3 regions of the Streptosporangium sp. NPDC023615 genome follow, and region 1 is predicted to be linked to each of the others. Evidence: riboswitches for the same ligand, from Rfam matches in the RefSeq annotation. Region 1 holds a riboswitch; each other region holds the start of a gene.
What was found. Region 1 has a riboswitch for cobalamin ahead of AB0G16_RS28285 (ABC transporter substrate-binding protein). Riboswitches for the same ligand answer to the same signal wherever they lie in the genome.
Positions count from the first base shown of each region.

Region 2: another riboswitch for cobalamin. It lies ahead of cobN (cobaltochelatase subunit CobN); the one in region 1 lies ahead of AB0G16_RS28285 (ABC transporter substrate-binding protein).
Region 3: another riboswitch for cobalamin. It lies ahead of AB0G16_RS16010 (ribonucleoside-diphosphate reductase subunit alpha); the one in region 1 lies ahead of AB0G16_RS28285 (ABC transporter substrate-binding protein).

Region 1 covers NZ_JBFABE010000052.1:6,029-11,589, forward strand. The annotation lists gene AB0G16_RS28275 (ABC transporter ATP-binding protein) at 1-185, opposite strand, end outside; gene AB0G16_RS28280 (iron ABC transporter permease) at 182-1,243, opposite strand; gene AB0G16_RS28285 (ABC transporter substrate-binding protein) at 1,285-2,280, opposite strand; cobalamin riboswitch at 2,431-2,593, opposite strand; gene AB0G16_RS28290 ((2Fe-2S) ferredoxin domain-containing protein) at 2,694-3,077, opposite strand; cobalamin riboswitch at 3,524-3,651, opposite strand; gene AB0G16_RS28295 (cobalamin-binding protein) at 3,716-4,627, opposite strand; gene AB0G16_RS28300 (helix-turn-helix domain-containing protein) at 4,907-5,479, shown strand.
Region 2 covers NZ_JBFABE010000022.1:31,974-37,534, forward strand. The annotation lists gene cobN (cobaltochelatase subunit CobN) at 1-2,437, opposite strand, end outside; cobalamin riboswitch at 2,548-2,672, opposite strand; gene cobG (precorrin-3B synthase) at 2,756-4,036, shown strand; gene AB0G16_RS17840 (precorrin-8X methylmutase) at 4,033-4,659, shown strand; gene AB0G16_RS17845 (precorrin-2 C(20)-methyltransferase) at 4,656-5,561, shown strand, end outside.
Region 3 covers NZ_JBFABE010000018.1:75,417-80,977, reverse strand. The annotation lists gene AB0G16_RS16010 (ribonucleoside-diphosphate reductase subunit alpha) at 1-2,115, opposite strand, end outside; cobalamin riboswitch at 2,421-2,622, opposite strand; gene AB0G16_RS16005 (tripartite tricarboxylate transporter substrate-binding protein) at 2,627-3,709, opposite strand; gene glmS (glutamine--fructose-6-phosphate transaminase (isomerizing)) at 3,807-5,561, opposite strand, start outside.

The sequences.
Region 1 (5,561 bases):
TCCAGCAGCACCCGGCCGCCGGTCGGCCTGCGCGCCCGGTAGAGGGTGCGCAGCAGCGTCGACTTGCCCGCGCCGTTGGGTCCGGCCAGGGCGAGCATCTCCCCCTCGGCGACCTCCAGCGAGACCCGGTGGACCAGGTCACGGCCGCCGACGCGGACCGACACGTCCTCCACGGTCACTGTCATGTGGAGCGCCTCCGCATCAGCCACAGGAAGAACGGCCCGCCGACCAGCGCGGTGACGATGCCCACGGGGACCTCCTCCGGCGCGATCAGGGTGCGGGCGGCCAGGTCGGCCGCGATGAGGAAGACCGCCCCCAGCAGCGCCGTCGCCGGGAGCGCCCGGCGGTGGTCGGCACCGATCAGCAGCCGCACGACGTGCGGCATGATCAGTCCCACGAAGCCGATGGTGCCGCTGACCGCGACGATCGTGCCGACCATCATGGCGACCAGCACGAACAGCGCCGCCCGGAAGCGGTGCACGTCCAGCCCGAGCGAGGCCGCGGCCTCCTCCCCGGCCAGCAGCAGGTTCAGCGGGCGCGACACCCCGAGCAGCACGGCGGTCCCCACCACGACGGTCGCCGCCGGGATCCACACCACCGTCCAGGTGGTTCCGGCCAGGCCGCCCAGCATCCAGCGCACCGCCGCCTGCGTCTTGTGCGGGTCGTTGGAGGTCACCACCAGGAAGCTGGCCACGGCCGACAAGACCTCTGCCGTGGCCACCCCGGCCAGCACCAGCCGCATCGTGGTCATGCGCCCGCCCGAGCGGGCCAGGAAGTAGACCGCCACCAGCGCGGCCAGCGCCCCGAGGAAGGCCGCGATCGGCAGGCTGAACGCCCCGAACACGCTCAGGCCGAACACCACCACGGTGACCGCCCCGACGCCGGCGCCGGAGGAGACCCCCAGCAGCATCGGGTCGGCCAGCGGGTTGCGCACCAGCGCCTGCAGGACCATGCCGCAGACCGCAAGGCCCGCGCCGACCGCGCCGGCCAGGACGACCCGCGGCAGCCGCACATCCATCACGATGGTCTCCCGCACCGGTGTCCAGACCGGTTCGGCCAGGGCGGGATGCAGGTGATGGAGCAGGATGCCCCACACCTGCCCGGCCGGCAGGGCCACCGACCCGGCCGCGACGGCCGCGGTGACCGCACCGCCGAGCAGGAACACGAGCACGAGCATCACGACCGGGTAGGGCGGTCCCGGCCTCCGTGCCGGCAGCACGGCGCCCACGTCCGGTTCGCTCACCTGAAGTGATCTCACTTGAAGCGGTCTCACGTGAAGCGGTCTCACTTGAAGCGGTCGGCGTGCAGCTGCCGGGCCAGCGCCTCGACGGCTCCCGGCGCCCGCACGCCGAGCACCACCGACGACAGCGGCAGCACCGCGAACCGCCTGTTCTTGATGGCCGGCACGTCCTTCAGTGCTGGGTTGGCCAGCAGGAACCTCTCCTTGTCGGCCACCGGCCGGTCGCCGTAGTCGTAGACGACGACCCAGTCGGGGGCACGCTCGGCGACCTGCTCGAACGACACATCCCCCCACACCTTGTCGACGTCGGCGAACACGTTCTCCGCTCCGGCCAGCTTGATGATCTCGTTGCCGACACCCCTGCCCCCGGCGGTGAAGGCGGTCTTGTCACCGCTGTCGTAGACGAACACCTTGACCGGGTCGGCCTCGCCGAGCGTGGTCCTCACCCCGTCGAGGGTCGCCCGCAATGTGGTGATCAACGGTTCGGCCCGGTCGGAGACGCCGAAGATCTTCGCGACGTTGCGGATCTCGGTGTCGATCAGGTCCATCGGCACCGCCCCTTCGGCGCACTCCTCGACGTTCAGGTACGTCTTGATGCCGGCCTTGTGCAGGGTGTCGCGGCTGCGGCCCTCCTTCTCGTCGAAGGTGCTGGCGAAGCCGCCGTAGACGAAGTCGGGCTCCTCGGCCAGCAGGGCCTCGTACGCCGGATACTCCTTCGAGACGACCTTGACGGCGTCGTAGGCCGCCTTGTACTGCGGCAGTACCCTGTCGTCGAGGTAGGCGGTACCGATCATCGATTTTTCCAGGCCGAGCGCCAGCATCACCTCGGTGGCGTGCTGGTTCATCGATATCGCCCGCCGCGGTGGCTGCTCGTAGGTGCTCTTCACACCGCAGTTGTCGAGAGTGACCGGGAAGCCCGCGGGCGCGGAGGCCGCCGGGGCGGCGGCCGGGACGTTCTCAGCCGGGGCGCCGCCGCAGGCGGCCAGCACTCCGGACACCAAGAAGGCGAGCAGGAGGGAGGTGGGGCGTCTGCCCGTCATGACGTGTTCCTCTCACGGAATCTGCACGACGGGGCGGATCTGAAAGAGGGAATGCCACAGGGCTTCTCGGCGCGGCCACCGGCTCGACGGGCACGAGAGCCCCACTCCTCCCCGGGGAGATCCGCCCCAGTTCATCGAGGAGGCGACCGCGTGAGTCTCCTGGCTCTCGGGTCGAGGCTCGTCCCCGCCTTCCCACCCCGGGGAGGGGCAGTGGCGTGGTGGGGATCCGCTCGCCGATCACAGTGGCGGGACCGCGCCGGACTTGCACCGGCTTCCTCGTCCGCGCTCGCCTTTGCACCATCATCACACGAACCGGGCCGGCGCACACGAGCGGGATGCCCTTATCGCGATAAATTCGCATCAGAGTCAAGGTCGCGATAAGCCTGGGCGGACAGGTCTCACCCGGGCCGATGTCACCGGCGCGGGACCGAGGTGTCCATCGTCGGAGGATCGGCATCGCGGGGCGGGAGACGGCGCGGCGGGGTGAAACGGTGCAGTTCGAGGATCGGCGGCAACGGAACCAGGCCTGGACCACCGGCGCGGACCCACTCGGCGACATCGGCCGTGGCGCTCTCGTCGTTGACGAGGGCGAGCCACACCGGACGGCCACCGGCCGCCCGCCCCTCCGGTGTCGGCTGCACGACGAGGACGTTGGCCTGGTCGCACACGTCGAGGCACTCGGTCACGCGTACGTCCGCGACCTCGGCCAGCCGGCGGATCTGCTCGCCGTGGTCGAGGGCGGGCGCCTTCCGCGCACTCCCGCAGCAGCAGTCCCGGCACACGGTGATCCTTTTCATGCGTTCCCCCCTCGGACGGGCCGGCGGCGCGACACGCGACCGTCACATGTACTGACGTGGGCGGCTTTCACGTGCGGGGTGCCGGCGGCCGAAGCCGTCGGTGTGGCTGATGCGGGTCCTCCGGCCTGTCGCAGGAGCAGGGCCCGCTGCTCGCGGCGCGTGCCGGGGCCGGCCGGCGCGCACTCGCCGCAGTCGCCGCAGTCGCCGCCGGAAGGCGGTGGTACGGACAGCAGCCGCGCCGGACGAGGAACGGCTGCCCGGGAGCGGGTTCGACCAGGTCGCCGCTGCCCCGAAGTGCTCCCCGGGTGAGCAGTCCGCGGCCGGGCGCGATGGCCCGCGCGCGGCGGCCGAACCGCCCAGGGCCGGCAGGCCGAGGTCCAGGCATGACGATCACCGTTCCTCTCTTGGGGAGATCCGCCCCAATTTCTTCGAGGTGGCGACCGCGTGAGTCTCCTGGCTCTCGGGTCGAGGCTCGTCCCGGCCTTCCCACCCGTCCTGCGGGCAGTGGCTCGTTCGGGATTCGCTCGCCGATCACAGTGGCGGGACCGCGCCGGACTCACACCGGCTTCCTCGTCCGCGCTCGCCTACGCCGACCATGCTCGCACACCCCTCGTCAGCGACAAAGGGCGCATCAAGCGTCAGACCCGGTGCGCCTCCCCGCGTGCGACGGGAGCGCCGGCGCGCACGCCGTGGAGCACCTGGGCGAGGACCTCCGTCCCCCGCACCACGCGAGGTCCGGGCCTGTTGAAGTACGCCGGGCCGTCCAGCACCCACACCTGGCCCGCGCGGACCGCGGGCAGGTCGGCCCAGCCCGGAAGGAGGGACAGCGAGGACCACTCCGCCCGCGTCCGCTCGGGAGGAAAGCCGCAGGGCATCAACAGGATCACCTCGGGCCGGGAGGCACGCACCCTCTCCCAGTCGACGGCGGTGGTGTGTTCGCCCGCCCCGGCCAGCAGCGGCTCACCACCCGCCGCCCGGACCTGCTCGGGGACCCAGTGACCGGCGGGCCACGGCGGATCCAGCCACTCGATCGCCGCCACCCGAGGCCTCGGCCGGTCCGCGACCATGGACCGCACCGCCGCGAGCCGGTCCTCCAGCTCGGCGACCCGCCGGGACGCCACGTTCGTCACCCCGAGCGCCTCGCCGAGATGCCCGACGGAGTCCAGCACGTCGGGAAGCGTGCGCGGTTCCAGGCTGATCACCCGCGGTCCCGAGTCGAGCAGCCGCACCGCCCGCGACACCCCCGTGTAGGAGACCGCGCACACCTCGCACAGGTCCTGCGTCAGCACCACGTCGGGCGCCAGGTCCGCCAGACGTTCCACGTCGAGCGTGTACAGCGACGAGCCCCGGTGGGCGGCGCCGCCCACCGCGTCGGAGATCTCCCTGCTGCTCATCCGGTCCGCGGCGAACCCGGCCGCCGTGACCACCGCCACCCCTTCCACCACCTCGGGCGGCCAATCACACTCGTGGGTCCGTCCGACCAGGTCACCGCCCAGCCCGAGCACCGCCACGATGTCGGTGGCGGCCGGCAACAACGACACGATTCGCACACCACGACCCTAGCCGCGCCTCGTTCCCGCGCCGTCGTCATGGCGCGCGGAGATCCACATGAGGAGCGGCGCGGGCCGGCCCCGCGCCGATCCGCCGCCGCGACCCCCGCTCGGCCGTTCGTCTGATCAGAGGGCCGGGCGGCAGTGGATCACGACGGGCGGGGCCCCCGGCAATCATCCGGCAAAGTGGAATGACCTGCGCATATGCATTGTTACCCCTCACGCCAGAGCAGTCCTCCGGTCCATCGGGGCTCTGTGACGACAGGGGGAGAGATGACCATGACCGTGCCCGCACGGGCCCACGAGCAGGTGGCCCGGGCGGCGCTCGACCTGTTCGCGGCGAACGGCTACGAGCGAACGACACTGCAGATGATCGCCTCCGCCACCGGCCTGTCCGGCAGAGCGGTCACCGGCCTGTTCCGGACCAAGGACGCGTTGCTCGACGCGGCGCTGGCCCCCCTGCTGGCCGATCTCGAACTGCTCTCCGCGGAGAACGCGTCCGGGAGTGCCCGGCCGCCGCTGGAGGGGTTCATCGGTTTCCTGGTCAAGCACCGGACCGTCATCACCCTGATGGACCGGGACCCCGGGATCCGCACCAGGCCGGTCATCGGCGCGCGGATGGAGCGCTACCGCGACGAGATGCGCGGCCTGTGCGACGACGGGCGCTCCGACCCGTGGGAACGCGTCTACCTGACCGCCGCGCTGGGCGGGCTGATCAGCGCCGCGGCTTCCTTCCCGGAGATGTCCGACGAGGAGTTGCACCGCGGCCTGCGGCTGACCGGTATCCGCCTGCTCGGGCGAGGGCGCAGGACCCCCCGGCCGGCCCCCGCCCTGGTCTCGCAGACGTGGTGAGAACGATAACGGCGGGCACGGGGGCGCCGAAGACGATCACGGCGGGCACGGGCGCCGGCGACACGGGCATGATCACGGCGGG
Region 2 (5,561 bases), on a different contig from region 1:
CCACCGCCCCCGCGTCCGCACCGTGCGGGGCGCGCGCGCCGCCCGTTCCGCCGGCGTCGCCCGCCCCGTCCACGCCGTCCACGCCGTCCGCGCCGGTCATGCCGTCCGCGCCGGTCACGCCGTTCGGGCCGGTCACGCCGTTCGGGCCGGTCACGCCGTTCGGGCCGTCCGTCCCCTCCGCGGCGGGCGGGTCCGTCGACGGGCGCAGGACGGCGGCGGTCACCTCGGCGGCGGCGGACGCGTCCCAGCCGCGCTCCTCCATGCCCTCGACCAGGGCGCGGGCCAGCGTCTCGGCCTCGTCGACGCCGATCCGCGCGGCGCTGCCGTCCTCGGCCAGGCCGAGGGCCTCGCGCAGGCCGACGAGTGCCTGGCTGCCGGCCCACATCTGCCGGGCGCGCAGCATGGCCAGCACCAGGTCCACGCGCGGCGCGCCCTCGGGGGCGGCGCCCAGCACGTGCAGGCCGTCGCGGATCTGGACGTCCTTGACCTCGCACAGCCAGCCGTCGATGTGCAGCAGGAAGTCGTCGAACTCGGCGTCGTGCGGCCGGTCGGCGACGCCGAGGTCGTGGTCGAGCCGGGCGGCCTGGATCAGCGTCCAGATCTGGGCGCGGATCGCGGGCAGCTTGGCCGGGTCCATCGCCGCGATGGAGGCGTGCTCGTCGAGGAGCTGTTCCAGCCGGGCCATGTCGCCGTAGCTGTCGGCGCGGGCCATCGGCGGCACCAGGTGGTCGACGAGGGTGGCGTGCGCCCGGCGCTTGGCCTGGGTGCCCTCGCCGGGGTCGTTGACCAGGAACGGGTAGACGAGCGGCAGGTCGCCGAGCGCGGCGTCCGGGCCGCAGGAGGCCGACAGGCCCGCGGACTTGCCGGGCAGCCACTCCAGGTTGCCGTGCTTGCCCACGTGGACCACGGCGTGGGCGCCGAAGCCGTCGGCCAGCCAGCGGTAGGCGGCCAGGTAGTGGTGGCTGGGCGGCAGGTCGGGGTCGTGGTAGATGGCGATGGGGTTCTCCCCGAAGCCGCGCGGCGGCTGCACCATCACCACCACGTTGCCGGCGCGCAGCGCGGCCAGCACGATCTCGCCCTCCGGGTCGCGCGACCTGTCGACGAACAGCTCCCCGGGGGGCGGCCCCCAGTGACGTTCCATGCCCTCCCGCAGGTCGGCGGGCAGCGTGGCGTACCACTCGGCGTAGCGGGTCGCCGCGATGCGCACGGGGTTGCCGGCGAGCTGCTCCTCGGTGAGCCAGTCGCGGTCCTGCCCGCCGGCGGCGATCAGCGCGTGGATGAGCGCGTCGCCGTCCTGCTCGGTCACCCCGGGCAGCTCGCCCTCGGCACCGATGTCGTAGCCGCGCTCGCGCAGCGCCGCGAGCAGGCGCACCAGGCTGGCGGGGGTGTCCAGGCCGACGGCGTTGCCGATGCGGGCGTGCTTGGTGGGGTAGGCCGACAGCATCAGCACCAGCCGCCGCTCGGCGGGCGGCACGTGGCGCAGCGCGGCGTGGCGCACCGCGATGCCCGCCACCCGCGCGGCGCGCTCGGGGTCGGCCACGTAGACGGTCAGCCCGTCCTCGTCGATCTCCTTGAAGGAGAACGGCACGGTGATGATGCGCCCGTCGAACTCGGGGATGGCGACCTGGGTGGCGGCGTCCAGCGGGGACAGGCCGTCGTCGTTCTCCTCCCAGGAGGCGCGGCTGCTCGTCAGGCACAGTCCCTGCAGGATCGGCACGTCCAGCTCGGCCAGCGCGCCGACGTCCCAGGCCTCGTCGTCCCCGCCGGCCGACGCGGTCGCCGGGCGGGTGCCGCCCGCGGCCAGGACGGTGACCACCAGGGCGTCCACCGTGCGCAGCGCCTCCACCAGGCCCGGCTCGGCGGTGCGCAGGGACGCGCAGTACAGCGGCAGCGCCCGCGCCCCGGCGTCCTCGATCGCCGAGCAGAGCGCCTCGACGAACGCGGTGTTGCCGGCCACGTGGTGGGCGCGGTAGTAGAGCACGCCGACGACCGGCCCGTCCTGGTCGCGCGCATCGCGCTCGAGCGTCCCCCAGGTCGGGGTGGGGGCGGGCGCGGCGAACCCGTGGCCGGTGAGCAGCAGCGTGTCGGACAGGAAGCGGTGCAGCTCGGTCAGGTTGGCTGGGCCGCCGTGCGCGAGGTAGGCGTGCGTCTCGGCGCAGACCCCGCCGGGCACGGTGGACAGCTCCATCAGCTCGGCGTCGGGTGCCTGCTCGCCGCCGAGCACGACGATGGGCCTGGGCCCGGCGAGCAGGGCGTCCAGCCCCTCCTCCCAGGCGCGGCGCCCGCCCAGGAGGCGCACCACGACCACGTCGGCGCCCTCCAGCAGTGGTGGCAGGTCGGCGACGCCCAGGCGGGCGGGGTTTCCCAGGCGGTAGTCGGCGCCGCTCGCGCGGGCGCTCAGCAGGTCGGTGTCGGAGGTGGAGAGCAGCAGGATCACGCGGCACACTCCATCGGCGGTGTCGCACCGCGGTGGGGGAACGGCGAAAAGCGCACGGAGCATCCTCCCTCGGGGTCCTCGCCCCGGGTCGTCGTCGGCCGCGACGGCTGGAGTCTCCTGGCTCCCGGATCGGTGCTCGCCCCGGCCTTCCCACCCGTCTCCGGGCAGTGGCCCGGTTGAGGTTCGCTCCCCGGTCACAGTGGCGGGACCGCGCCGGAATCTCACCGGCTTCCTCCCAACGCCATCGCCACCGATGACACTACGGCAGTCCGACTCCCCGCAAGAAATCAACCGGAAACTGGTATTAGCATCCCGTGGGTGGACATTGGCGACTTTCATGGACGTTCCCGGCCTGACGCGTGTCCCGGGGCACTTCAGGTCCACGCCGCCGCGGACGGTGGCCTGGCCCGTGTCCGCGTGCCCGGGGGCCGCCTGACCCCCGTCCGGCTCCGCGAGCTCGCCGGGGCGGCCCGCCGTCACGGTGACGGGGCCGTCGAACTCACCTCCCGCGCCAACGTGCAGGTCCGGGGGCTGGGCCGGGGCGAGGAGCACGGGTTCGCCGCGCGGATGGCGCGGGCGGGCCTGCTGCCCTCGGCCACCCACGAGCGGGTCCGCAACATCCTGGCCTCCCCGCTGACCGGCCTGGACGGTCCCGGTGGCGCGGGGGTCGCCGACGTCACGCCGCTGATCGGCGAGCTGGACCGGCGGCTGTGCGCCAGGCCCGCGCTCGCCGCCCTGCCCGGCCGGTTCATGTTCGCCCTCGACGACGGGCGCGGCGACGTGGCCGGCCTGGGCGCCGACGCCACGGTCGTGCCCGTCGGGCCGGACCGGGTCGCGCTGCTCCTGGCCGGGACCGACACCGGCCTGCGCGTCGGGACGGACGCGGCCGTGACCGCGCTGCTGGCGGCCGCCGAGGCGTTCCTCGACGAGCAGGCCGCCCGGGACGTCACCGCCTGGCGGATCTCCGAGCTCCCCGACGGGCCCGCCCCGGTCGCCGCCCGCGTGCTGACCGCCCTCGGCGCGCGGACGACGCCCTTCGAGCCGGTACGGCCGCGGCCCGTGGCGCTCGGACCGGTGGGGCTCGTCGGCGGGCCCGCGCGCGTCGCGCTCGGGGTGGCGGTGCCCCTGGGACGGCTGACCTGCGCCCAGGCGCGGCTGCTCGCCGACCTCACCTCCGGCGGGGAGATCCGCCTGACCCCCTGGCGCGGCGCGGTCCTGCCCGGGCTGACCCGCGCCCAGGCCGCGGACGCGGCCGACCGGCTCCGGGCGGCGGGCCTGGTCGTCGACCCCGCCTCGCCGTGGATCGGCGTCACGGCCTGCGCCGGACGTCCCGGTTGTGCCAAGTCCCTGGCCGACGTGCGGGCCGACGCGGGCGCCGTCGTCGCCCTGGCCCCGCCCTCCCGGCGCCCGCACGGCACCGATACGCTCCCCGTGCACTGGGCGGGCTGCGCCAGACGCTGCGGCCGCCCCAGGGGGCGGGTCGCCGACGTGGTCGCCACCGGCGACGGCTACCGCCTGGAGCTGGACGGCACCGGCCTGACCTGCTCCGGCATCGAGGAGACCGCGGCCGCGGTGACGGCCGCCAGAGGGGAACTGTGATCGACTACGTCCGCGACGGCGCGGAGATCTACCGCCGCTCCTTCGCCACCATCCGCGCCGAGGCCGACCTGGGCGCGCTGCCCCCGGACGTCGCCCGGGTGGCGGTCCGCATGATCCACGCCTGCGGGATGGTCGACCTGGTGGACGACCTGCGCTGGTCGGCCGGGGTGGTGTCCTCGGCCCGCGAGGCGCTCCGTGCGGGCGCCCCGGTGCTCTGCGACGCCACGATGGTCGCCTCCGGGGTGACCCGGCGCCGCCTGCCCGCCGGCAACGAGGTGATCTGCACGCTCGGCGACCCCCGCGTCCCGGCCCTCGCCGAGGAACTGGGCACCACCCGCAGCGCCGCCGCCCTGGAGCTCTGGCGCGACCGGCTCCAGGGCTCGGTGGTCGCGATCGGCAACGCGCCCACCGCGCTGTTCCGGCTGCTGGAGATGGTCGAGCGGGGGGCCGGGCGTCCGGCCGCCGTACTGGGTGTCCCGGTGGGCTTCATCGGCGCCGCCGAGTCCAAGCAGGCCCTCGCCGAGCACCCGTCGAACCTGGAGTACCTGGTCGTGGTCGGGCGCCGGGGTGGGAGCGCGATGACCGCCGCCGCGGTCAACGCGATCGCGAGCGAGGAAGAATGAGCGACGACGTGGACGGCAGCATGGGCGACAACGCGGGCGACAACGCGGGCGGCACCGTGAGCGACGGCGCGGGCGTACGCGCGACCGGGCGGCTGTGGGGCGTGGGACTGGGGCCGGGCGACCCCGAGCTGGTGACCGTCAAGGCCGCCCGCCTGATCGGCGAGGTCGACGTGATCGCCTTCCACAGCGCCCGCCACGGCCGGAGCATCGCCCGCGCGGTGGCCGCCCCCTACCTGCGCGAGGGCCAGGTCGAGGAACCCCTCATCTACCCGCTCACCACCGAGACCACCGACCACCCGGGCGGCTACCAGGGGGCGATCGACGACTTCTACGCCGACTGCGCCGAGCGCCTCGCCGCCCACCTCGACGCCGGGCGCGACGTGGTGGTGCTGTGCGAGGGCGACCCGCTCTTCTACGGCTCGTACATGCACATGCACAAGCGCCTGGCGCACCGCTACAGCACCGAGGTGGTGCCGGGCGTGACCTCGGTGAGCGGCGCCTCCGCCGTGCTGGGTCGCCCGCTGGTCGAGCGCGACGAGGTGCTGACCGTGCTGCCGGGGACGCTCCCGGCCGGGGTGCTCGCCGAGCGCCTCGCCGCCACCGACTCGGCGGCGGTGCTGAAACTCGGCCGTACCTTCACCAAGGTCCGTGACGCCCTCGCCGAGGCCGGGCGCCTGGACGAGGCGTGGTACGTCGAGCGCGCCACCACCGGGCAGCAGCGCGTGGCCCCGCTCGCCGAGGTCGACCCGGACAGCGTGCCGTACTTCTCGCTGGCGCTGATCCCCAGCCCGGTCAACGCGGCACGCCCCGTCCCCGCCGGCTCCCCCGCCGTCGTCGCACCGGCTCCCGGGCCGGCCGCGACCCCGTCCACCACCGTGGCCGCCACCGCGCCCGCCGGCATG
Region 3 (5,561 bases), on a different contig from region 1:
CCACGCGTAGGCGTACATCGAGGAGAGCTTGCCGATCGTCGGCGTGGCCATGAAGAGGTTCAGCGACTGGGACTGGTCGATGTAGGGGGTGCGCGCGGCGGCCAGGTCGATCAGCGCCTTCTGCGGCAGCTCCCAGGCGGTCCGGTAGAGCGGCTTGAGGTCGGCCGGGATCTCGGGGATGTCCTGGACCGAGCCGTCGGCCCGCTTGATCGCGTCCCGGATCGCCGGGGTCCACAGGCCCCTGGCCTGAAGGTCGCGGACCAGGTAGCGGTTGACCTGGAGGAACTCCCCCGAGAGTGTCTCGCGCTTGAAGACGCACGACACCTGCGGCTCGATGCACTCGTAGCAGCCGGCGATGGAGGCGATCGTGGCGGTGGGCGCGATCGCGATCATCAGCGAGTTGCGCAGCCCGGTCACGGCGATCCGCTCCCGCAGCTCGGCCCACCGCGCCGACGTGGCCGCGCCGTAGTGGTCGGGGTGCAGCACCCCGCCCGCGGCCCTGGTCTCCTCGTACGAGGGGTGCCGGCCCCGCTCGGCGGCCAGGTCGCAGGAGGTCGCGTAGGCGGCGAGCGCGATCTCCTCGGAGATACGGGTGGACAGCTCCAGCGCCTCCGGCGAGTCGAACGGCAGCCGGAGCGCGAACATGACGTCGGCCAGGCCCATCATGCCGAGCCCGATCGGCCGCCACCTCAGGTTGGCGTTCCTGGCCTCGGGGGTCGGGTAGAAGCCCAGGTCGATGGTGCGGTCCAGGAAGCGCACGGCGGTGCGGACCGTCGCCCGGAGGCGGTCCCAGTCGATCCCCGCCCCGGCGCCCGCCCCGGTCCCGGCCTCGATCCCCGCCCCGGCCCCGGCCTCGGCCTCGGCCTCGATCCCGGTGCCGGCTCCCGCGCCGGTGCCGGTGCCGGTTCCGGTTCCGGCGGTGCCGGACGCGGACAGGTGCGCGGCGAGGTTGATCGAGCCGAGGTTGCAGACCGCGGTCTCGGCGTCCCCGGTCACCTCCAGGATCTCGGTGCAGAGGTTGGACAGGTGGATGACGTTCCCCGGCCCGCCGGTCTGGTTGGAGGTCCGGTTGGCCGCGTCCTTGAAGGTCATCCAGCCGTTGCCGGTCTGGGCGAGCGTGCGCATCATCCGCCCGTACAGCGCGCGGGCCGGGATCTGCCGGACGAACCGGCCCTCGGCCTCGGCGGCCCGGTAGGCCTCGTCGAAGGCCGCCCCGTACAGGTCGGTCAGGTGCGGGACCTCCTTGGGGTCGAACAGCGACCACGTCGCGTCGGCCTCGACCCGGCGCATGAACTCGTCGGGGACCCAGTTGGCGAGGTTGAGGTTGTGCGTGCGCCTGGCCTCCTCGCCGGTGTTGTCGCGCAGTTCGAGGAACTCCTCGACGTCGGCGTGCCAGGGCTCCAGGTAGACGCAGGCCGCGCCCTTGCGCCGGCCGCCCTGGTTGACCGCGGCGACGCTGGAGTCCAGCGTGCGCAGCCACGGCACGATGCCGTTGGAGTGGCCGTTGGTGCCGCGGATCAGCGAGCCGCGCGAGCGGACCCTGGTCCAGGCGATGCCGATGCCCCCGGCGTACTTCGACAGCCGGGCGACCTGCGTGTAGCGCTCGTAGATGGACTCCAGCTCGTCGCGGGGCGAGTCGAGCAGGAAGCACGAGGAGAGCTGGGGGCGGCGCGAACCGGAGTTGAACAGCGTGGGCGAGCTGGGCAGGTAGGACAGCGAGGCCATGAGCGCGTACAGCTCGGCGGCCTCCTCGACGGTCTCGGACAGGCCGCAGGCCACCCGCAGGAAGAAGTGCTGCGGGCGCTCCAGCACCTCGCGGGTGCTCGGGTGGCGCAGCAGGTAACGGTCGTAGACGGTACGCAGCCCGAAGTACTCGAACCGGGCGTCGGCGTCCGGCAGGATCAGCGCGTCCAGGGCACCGGCGTGCGCGGCCACGAACTCCGCGAGCCGGTCCTGGACCAGCCCGGCGGCGTGGGTGGCGGCGACGGAGTCGGAGAAGCTCCGCACGCCGTGCCCGGCGGCCTCGTCGGCGATCAGCTCGGCCAGCATCGCGGCGGCGACCCTGGAGTTCTCCGGGTCGGTGATCACCCCCGCGGCGGCCTCGTCGATGGCCAGCCTGCGGTCGGCGGCCCCGTCCCCGCCGTCCCCGCCGTCCCCGCCGCTCCCGGCGCTCCCGGCGCGCGCATCGGGCCCCGCGGCGGTTCCCGCCCGCGGGCCGCTCTCCGCCGCGGTCCCGGCCGGCGCGCCGGTGGGCGTCACGTTCTTCGTCGCGGTCTCCGCCGCGGCCCGCGCCAAGGTCTCTGTCACGTCATGTCCTCGCTCGTTCGGACTTCCCCCTGCGGCTCCCGCCGGGGGCACGCGTCCGCGAGCGATTCCGGGCACGCCGGACCGCCTCGTTCCGCGAGCCCTCCCACGAGGCCCTGGACAACAACGTCACCGGCAGGTCTTCGGACTCACGGGCGCACCGCACACGCCTACCGGCCGTCGCTTCCCGGGCATGGTTCACCCAGTGCTCAATGACGGCTTTCGTTCCCGTTCACCGCTGCGGGGCAGTCCCGGACTCTCACCGGGTTCCCTCTTGCCTCGCCCCTCGCGGGGCGAACCAGCAACGATCAGGATCCTACATCTAGGGCCGCCTGACGCAACTACCCCAACAGGTTGTGTCTGAGGACGTCAAAAGGCCGAGTTCGTGAAGCACGCCCCGGGTCCGGCCGGTCTCGGTGGACAGCCACCGGCGGAAGTCGTCGCCGCCGAGGAAGACCCGGCTCCACCCGTTCGCCGCGCACAGGGCGCGCCAGTGCGGCGTGGCGTCGAGCCTCTCACAGAGGGCGATCGCCGCCTGCCTGTCCCCCTCGCTCATGCCCCGGGGGCCCAGCAGCCCGCACCAGTCGCTGTACTCCAGCCGGACGCCGAGCTCCATCAGCGTCGGCGCGTCGATCCCCTCGATCCGCCCCCCCGAGGAGACGGCCAGGGGGCGCAGACGGCCCGCGGAGATGGCCGGCAGCAGGGCGCGGGCCGATCCCAGCATGGCCGCCACCCGCCCCACCCGGAGCGCCTCGGCCGCGTCCGCCGCGGCGAGGTAGCCGGCGTACTCCAGCAGCCGGGTGTCCACCCCGAGGCATTTGCCGATCATGCCGTAGAGCACGTGGTCCGAGCCGCCCTCCAGCCTGCCCCCGACCGTCAGCCCGGCCGGGTCGCGGTGCAGCGCGGCGGCGAGGTCCTCGAAGGCGCGCAGCCGGGAACCGGCCGGGACGACCAGGGCCGTCCAGTCGCCCGCCAGGCGGGCGAGGGGGGTGGCGGCCTCCACCACGGCGGCGGTGTTCGCGATCTCCGCGGCGGCGACCATCGGCATCGCGGTGACGAGCAGCCTGCCCTCGCGGGCGAAGGAGACACCGGAGGCACCGGAGGCACCCGAGGCGGCGTCCCCGGCGTCCCCGGCGAGGCCGGGCGCGCCGGGGACGACGAAGGCGTCGCGCGGGGCCGACCCCAGCACTCCCGGCCGTTCGACGGCCATGACGGTGCGCGCCAGCCCCGAGCGGACCAGGACCGAGGCCAGCCGGCGCGCGATGCCGTCCCAGCCGTGGCCGTCGGCGGCGGGTTCGAGGAGGAACAGCCGGTCCACGGCCGCGCCCGCGGGAGCGCCCTCGCCGCCGCAGCCCGCGAGCACCACGGCCCCCGCCGCCAGTGCGAAAAACCCCCTGCGGCGCATAAGCGCCCCTTCCCCCGGGAACCCCCTGCACCCTAGGTTACGCTCATGTCACTTTCTGTCATAGTGCGGGGGGTATGACCGGTCGGCCGGGAGGTCCTCACTCCACCGTCACGCTCTTGGCCAGGTTGCGGGGCTTGTCGACGTCCCGCTCCAGCGCCACGGCGGCGTGGTAGGCGAAGAGCTGCAGCGGGATCGAGAGCAGGATCGGGTCCAGCTCGGTCTCGTTCTTGGGCACCACGACGCAGTCGTCGGCCAGCTTGGGGTCGGCGGTGCGGTGCCCGACCATGAGCACCCGCCCGCCCCGGGCGCGGATCTCGCCCAGCGTGGTGAGGTTCTTGTCCAGCAGCTCGTCGTCGGGGACGATCGCCACCGTCGGCATCTCCGGGCCGATCAGCGCCAGCGGGCCGTGCTTGAGCTCGCTGGCCGGGTACGCCTCCGCGTGCACGTAGGAGATCTCCTTGAGCTTCTGCGCGCCCTCCCTGGCCACCGGGTATCCGCGGACCCGGCCCACGAACATCATGCTCGGCGCCCTGGCGTACTTGTGCGCCAGCTCCCGGATCACCGGCTCCAGCACGAGGATCTCCTTGATCTGCTCCGGCAGCCTGCGCAGGCCGTCGCAGATGCGCCTGCCGTCGGCCGGGGACAGGTCCCGTACCCGGCCCAGGTGCAGCGCGAGCAGCGCGAACGCCACGGCCGTCGAGGTGAACGCCTTGGTGCTGGCCACCGACACCTCGGGCCCGGCGTGCAGGTAGACGCCGCCGTCGCACTCGCGGGCGATCGCGCTGCCCACGGTGTTGACGATGCCGAGCACCCGGCCGCCCTTGCGCTTGAGCTCCTGGACGGCGGCGAGGGTGTCGTAGGTCTCCCCGGACTGGCTGATCGCCACGTACAGGGTGTCGGCCTCCACCACCGGGCTGCGGTAGCGGAACTCGCTGGCCGGTTCGGCGTCGGCCGGGATGCGCGCCAGCTCCTCGATGAGCTGCGCGCCGATCTGGCCCGAGTAGTACGCGGAACCACAGCCGATGATCTTCACGCGGCGGAACGAGCGGGTCTCCCGCGCGTCCATGTTCAGGCCGCCCAGGTGCGCGATGTGGAAGCGGTCGTCCAGGCGCCCGCGCAGCGTCCTGGCCACGGTGTCGGGCTGCTCGGAGATCTCCTTGAGCAGGTAGTGCTCGTAGCCGCCGGTGTCGTAGTGGCCGGCCTCCCAGTCGACGGTGAGCGGCTCCTTGGCCGTCTCGCGCGCGTCGCTGGCGAAGGTGGTGAACCCGTCGGCCTTGAGCACCGCGATCTCGCCGTCCTCCAGGTGGACCACCTGGCGGGTGTAGCGGACCAGCGCGGCGACGTCGGAGGCGGCGAACATCTCCTTCTCGCCGATGCCCAGCACGATCGGGCTGCCGTTGCGCGCCACGACCACCTCGCCGGGCCGCTCGGCGTCGAGCACCGCGATGCCGTACGTGCCGACGACCCGCTTGAGCGCGGCGCGGACGGCCTCCTCCAGCGAGTCGGCCTCCCTGACGGTGCGGGCGATCAGGTGCGCCAGCACCTCGGTGTCGGTCTCCGAGAGGAAGACCACGCCCTCGGCCTCCAGCTTGGCGCGCAGCTCGTCGGCGTTCTCGATGATGCCGTTGTGCACGACGGCGATGCGCTCGTCGGCCGACAGGTGCGGGTGCGCGTTGACGTCGCTGGGCGCGCCGTGGGTGGCCCAGCGGGTGTGACCGATGCCCAGCCCGCCCTTGAAGCGCGCGGGCACGACCGCCGCCAGGTCGGCCACCCGGCCCTTGACCTTGCGCATCTTGAGCCCCTTGTTGGACACCACCACCCCGGCGGAGTCGTAGCCCCGGTACTCAAGACG